2 linked regions of the Zobellia nedashkovskayae genome follow. The protein of the gene in region 2 binds, or shares a complex with, the protein of the main gene of each other region. Links are inferred from orthologs where the notes say so. Each region holds a gene or a part of one and is shown on either strand. Other genes may lie near its edges.

The links. The genes of interacting proteins can lie anywhere in the genome.
Region 1: the proteins of dnaG (region 2) and dnaB are in contact, whole or in part, in a crystal structure (PDB 2R6A), measured with the Geobacillus stearothermophilus proteins. The link is inferred for Zobellia nedashkovskayae from one-to-one orthologs. Residues at the interface, in WP_049624496.1 of Geobacillus stearothermophilus: Lys456, Leu457, Leu458, Pro459, Ala460, Asn463, Ala464, Leu467, Leu535, Leu536, Ile537, Ala538, Gln544, Glu545, Asp548, Tyr549, His552; in WP_033016901.1 of Geobacillus stearothermophilus: Ser13, Glu15, Ala16, Gln18, Glu91, Leu92, Asp94, Ala95, Val96, Pro97, Thr98, Ala99, Ala100, Asn101, Tyr104, Tyr105, Ile108.

The regions. Positions count from the first base shown.
Region 1 is NZ_JADDXR010000002.1:15,065-17,961, forward strand. Bases 8-2,897 are described here. They hold dnaB (replicative DNA helicase), read right to left. Parts: upstream 2,282-2,897; coding sequence 734-2,281; downstream 8-733. Other genes in these bases: IWB64_RS00065 (asparagine synthetase B), read right to left, coding at 8-621; IWB64_RS00075 (acetyl-CoA carboxylase carboxyltransferase subunit alpha), read right to left, coding at 2,437-2,897. Outside these bases: more of IWB64_RS00065, read right to left, coding at 1-7. UniProt on the Escherichia coli protein: The main replicative DNA helicase, it participates in initiation and elongation during chromosome replication. Travels ahead of the DNA replisome, separating dsDNA into templates for DNA synthesis.
Region 2 is NZ_JADDXR010000002.1:2,430,557-2,433,486, forward strand. What follows is about bases 8-2,930. They hold dnaG (DNA primase), read left to right. Parts: upstream 8-440; coding sequence 441-2,420; downstream 2,421-2,930. Other genes in these bases: IWB64_RS10150 (PQQ-dependent sugar dehydrogenase), read left to right, coding at 8-373; IWB64_RS10160 (response regulator), read right to left, coding at 2,508-2,930. Outside these bases: more of IWB64_RS10150, read left to right, coding at 1-7. UniProt on the Escherichia coli protein: RNA polymerase that catalyzes the synthesis of short RNA molecules used as primers for DNA polymerase during DNA replication.

The sequences.
Region 1 (2,897 bases), 2.4 Mb from region 2 along the record:
TCCTTTCTCCTCCGATACTTTTGAAAACCCATGCTCACTAGCCAGAGCTTCAGCAGATTTTTTTTGTTCAATGTACCACGGCGCTGCTCTATAAGCTCCATAAAATTTACCATATTGGCCCGTGAAATCTTCATGATGAAGGTGCAACCAATCATATAGTGCCAGTTTATCACCTAAAACTTCTTCATCATAAATCGTTACATAAGGAATCTCAGCATAGGTCAAAACCATAGTTACGGCATCATCCCAAGGTTGGTTTCCTTTTGGAGAGTAGACGGCAATTTTAGGCGCTTTTTCAAGAATTACCGCATCTTGATTTTTTGAAGGACTGCTGATGTCAGTTAAAATACTTTGAGTTTGACTATCGGATAAAATTTCAAAAGAAACACCGCGTATTTGACATTCTTTACGAATAACGTCTCCATCAGGAAGTAAAAATGAACCCCCTCTATAATTTAAAAGCCACTGTACTTTTTGTTGTTTGCTTAACACCCAATAGGTGATTCCGTAAGCTTTTAGATGATCCTTCTGCCCATCAACATCCATAGGAATTAAAATGGAAGATGCACAAACCTGCAAAACACCTATGAAGAAGAAAAGAGTTGATAAAAGCGATTTCATCATATGTATAGCTCTTTGATTTTCTCTAAAGATACTTGAAAAAGTACGCTTTTTATGATAGCCAAAGTTAAAGCTATTAGAAAACTACCCAATTTTTTTGATACATCTTCTATTAAAATGGCACATCATTGTCTTCATCTGCACTTAAATCATTCATAGAGCTACCAAAAGCTTGGTTAGCATCCGGTAGATTTTTTGTTATAAACGGATTATCCTCGTTCTCGTTCATTTTAGACTGAAACTCAAATGGAGAGTCAAAATCATCTAAATTATCAAACTTACCAAGGTTACCGATAAATTTAAGACGAATGCTTTCAAGACCACCATTACGGTGTTTTGCCACGATAAATTCCGCCTGACCCTGTGTTGGGCTTCTTTCTTCATCATCCCACTCATCAATTTTATAGTACTCAGGACGGAAAATAAATGATACAATATCCGCATCCTGCTCAATTGCACCAGATTCACGTAAATCTGAAAGTAAAGGTCTTTTACTACCACCACGCGTTTCAACCGCACGAGATAACTGAGATAAGGCAATTACCGGTATATTCAATTCTTTTGCCAGTGCTTTAAGGTTTCGCGAAATGGTAGAAATTTCCTGTTCACGGTTACCCCCTTTACCAGTTCCACCAGCGGTCATTAACTGTAAGTAGTCAATGATTATAATCTTAATATTATGTTGCGAAGCTAAACGTCTCGCTTTTGCGCGTAAATCAAAAATGGATAACGATGGTGTATCATCAATAAACAAAGGCGCTTTTTCTAATGCTTTTACTTTTACATTTAATTGCTCCCACTCGTGTTTTTCTAGTTTACCAGTTCTCAGCTTTTCAGATGAAAGCCCGGTTTCCGAAGAAATTAAACGGGTAATTAACTGTACGGAAGACATCTCACACGAGAAGAATGCTACACCTTGACCACCATCTACCGCAATATTCCTTGCCATAGATAAGGTTAAAGCTGTTTTACCCATACCAGGACGTGCCGCAACAATAATTAAATCACTAGGCTGCCAACCAGATGTTAACTTATCCAGTTTATCAAAGCCGGTAGCAATACCGCTCATCCCCTCTTTGTTGGATATTTCTTCAATCTTTTTCTTAGCCTGAATCACAAGATCCATGGCTGTTTCGGCAGAGCGCTTTAAGTTACCTTGTGTAACATCGTAAAGTTTAGACTCTGCACTATCCAAAAGGTCAAAAACATCTGTAGATTCATCATAAGCCTCTTCAATAATCTCATTAGAGATTTTTATTAGGCTTCTTTGAATGTACTTCTGAAGTATAATACGTGCATGGAACTCAATATGCGCCGAAGAAGCTACTTTTTGAGTCAATTTAATCAGGTAAAAATCACCTCCAATAGTATCTAACCGTCCGTCTCTCTTTAATTGGGAAGAAACCGTTAATAAATCCACCGGTTCTGAACTTTCGAAAAGTTTAAAAATAGCCTCATAGATGTGACGGTGGGCATCCTTATAGAAAACATCCGGGTGTAGGATATCGATCACTTCATCCACACCTTTCTTATCTATCATCATCGCACCAAGAACAACCTCCTCTAAATCAACAGATTGTGGTGGTATTTTACCACGTTCTAAATTGATTAGGGTAGATTTATCTATTTTTCTGGCCACGACCGGATTAATTTTTTCCATTTCACGAAATTATGCAATTAACTAAAAAACAAAGCGAAGTATAGTTAACAGGTAATGAACATTACCCTGTTAATAAGTTACGATTTTATGTTGATAACAAAAAAAATCTGAGGAAAGTCTTCCTCAGATTTTAGTCAGCTTGTTAAAAGCGTACGTTAACCGTTAAAAACACCCATTTGGGCGTATTTTTCCATTCTTATTTTTACCAATTCCTTTGGGGATAACTTTTCTAAAGCTTCAAATTGAGTAGTAATTTTGTTTTTTACCACATCAAAGGTCTTTTCCCGATTTGCATGCGCTCCACCTGCTGGTTCACGTACAATTTCATCGATAAGTTTTAATTTTTTCATATCCGTAGCAGTCAGTTTTAATGCTTCTGCTGCCACTTCTTTGTATTCCCAGCTTCTCCAAAGAATTGAAGAGCAAGATTCTGGTGATATTACGGAATACCACGTATTTTCTAACATCAATACCTTATCACCTACACCTATCCCTAAAGCTCCTCCAGAAGCCCCTTCACCAATAATTACAACAATAATTGGCACTTTAAGACGGGTCATCTCTAGAATATTACGAGCAATAGCCTCTCCCTGTCCACGTTCTTCTGCCTCAATAC
Region 2 (2,930 bases):
CTGGCAAGATGACCCACACCAAGATCTGGTAGATAAGGCAATTATTCCGGATGTTCCAGTGGGTAGCCATACCGCTTCTTTAGGTTTAACTTTTTATAAAGCAAATCAGTTTCCTGAAAAATATAGTAATGGGGCGTTTGTGGGTCAACATGGTTCTTGGAACAGAGCTCAGTTTTCTGGTTATAAGGTGGTTTTTGTGCCTTTTATTGATGGCAAGCCTCAAGCGCCAAAAGATTTTCTTTCTGGTTTTATTGCAAATGAGGAGGCTGGTGAGGTGTATGGAAGGCCTGTGTGTGTTGCGGTGGCAACAGATGGTTCTCTTCTGGTAAATGATGATGATAGCGGGATAATTTGGAGAATTAAAGCTAATTAGATAAATCCTAATTTTTAAATGTGGAATAGTGTCTTATCTTTAGACACTATTTTTATTTTTAACTGATTTGATTTCAAAAAACACAATTGATAAAGTTTACGAGACCGCCCGTTTAGAGGAGGTTATTGGCGATTTTGTACAATTGAAAAAATCAGGGTCTAACTTTAAGGGACTTAGTCCTTTTTCTGATGAACGATCACCAAGTTTTATGGTGTCTCCCGTAAAGCAGATTTGGAAAGATTTTAGTAGTGGAAAAGGGGGTAACGTGGTAGCGTTTTTAATGGAACATGAGCACTTTACTTATCCTGAGGCTATAAAGTACTTGGCTAAAAAGTATAATATTGAAATAGAGGAGACCGAGCGTACTGATGAGCAAAAGCAAGAAGCAGATGAGCGTGAAAGTATGTATCTGGTTTCGGAATTCGCCCAAAAGCATTTTGCTCAAATGCTTTGGGATACGGAATTAGGCAAGGCCATTGGGCTTAGCTATTTTAAGGAGAGAGGTTTTACTGAAGAGATTATAAAAAAATTTAATCTTGGATATTGTCTGGATCAATGGGATGGTTTTACCAAGGCGGCTTTGGATAACGGGTATAAATTAAAGTACCTGCAGCAAACAGGCCTTACAATCGTTAAAGAAGACGCTCAGAACCCAAATAACCCTAAGACGTTCGATCGTTTTAAAGGGCGGGTAATGTTTCCTATACACTCTATGAGTGGTAGAGTATTGGGTTTTGGAGGCCGTATTCTTGGAAATGATAAAAAGGCAGCCAAATATCTGAATTCTCCAGAAAGCGATATTTACCATAAGAGCAAGGTGCTTTACGGAATCTATCATGCCAAACAGTCTATAGCCAAAGAGGATAATTGCTATTTGGTGGAAGGCTACACAGATGTTATTCAGTTTTATCAAAGGGGAATCCATAATGTAGTTTCATCTAGTGGTACGGCATTGACACCTGATCAAATTCGCTTGATAAATAGGTTAACCAAAAACATCACTGTTCTTTTTGATGGCGACGCAGCGGGTCTACGGGCATCTTTACGTGGTATAGATTTGATTTTGGAGCAAGGAATGAACGTAAAGGTCTGTACTTTTCCAGAAGGGGAGGATCCAGATAGTTTTGCCAAGAATAATGCCCTAGAAGATGTACAGCTCTACTTAGAGGAAAAGTCACAGGATTTTATACAGTTTAAAGCGGGGCTTTTGGCTCAAGAAGCAGCCAACGACCCTATAAAGAGAGCGGATACGGTTAGGGATATCATACAGAGTATTTCAAAAATACCGGATGCCATAAAGCGGGAAATCTATATTCAGGAGTGTGCCAATATCATGAAGGTATCGGAAGGTGTGCTATTCAGTACACTGGCACAGATGGGTAAAAAAGAATCTTCGGATGCTTCTAAAAATCAAAAACCAGAGCAAAAAGCCTTTGATGTAGTTAAGAACGAAGCTCCGCAGGAAAAAGTAGATGTACAATATTTGTTGGAGCGCAAGATTATAGAGTTATTATTGTTGTACGGAGGTGAAAAGGAAGAATTTGAAGATTTGGTACTGAAAGAAAGTGAATCGGGTGATTTGGTGTTGGAACCGGAATCTGTTGAAGCTAAAGTTTACGAAAAGATTTATTTAGATCTTCAGGATGATGAGATTGAATTGGCCAATGAACAGTTTCGGCAGATTTATTCTAAACTTATTGAGGCATTGAATCAAGAGGCAGACTTTACTATAAGTAAATTTCTGAGTGGCCTTGATCAACAGTTGGTATCCGAAATTTCTTCAATCTTAATGGAGGAAGAAAAATATACATTACATAGTTGGGAACGGAAAGATATCTATCCTAAAAAAAAGGAAGTAGGGGTAGCGCAGTTGGTAAGCGAGACTATTTTGACCTTACGTTGTTTTCTCATTAAAAAGCGCATGACCGCTTTGCAAGATAATACCAAAGAAAGCGTAGAAGACCATAGGGAAACCCTAGAGGAAATCATGAACTATTTACAGCTCAATAAGCTGCTCAATAAGAAATTGAATCGAGTATTTTCTTAACTATAACTTCGTGAACATTAAAAATTAGGCACAAAAAAACCCTAACGGAAATCATCAGGGTTTGTACGTGTTACGAATGTAAACTTTTTAATAAAGTTCTAGTGCTTTTGCTTGTTGCAAAAGATCTACCATGTTGTCTACGTTCAATTTCTTCATCAAACGAGCCTTGTAGGTGCTCACTGTTTTTTCGTTTAAGTTCAAACCGATGGCAACATCTTTGTTACGCTTTCCGCTGGCTAATAACTTAAGTACTTCAACCTCACGAGTAGAAAGTTTTCTAAAGAACCTTCTTGGTTTCTGGGTACCTTCATCAAAAGCTAAACGTTGCGCAAGTTCATTTGTAATGAACATATTGCCTTCGCTTACTTTTTTAACTGCTGTTATGATGTAGTCTATGTCTGAAGCTTTTGAAAGATATCCAAAGGCACCTGCGCGAATTGTACTTAGTGCATATACGTCTTCAGATTGACCGCTATACATTAATACTCTAACACTTGGGTACTCTTTTTT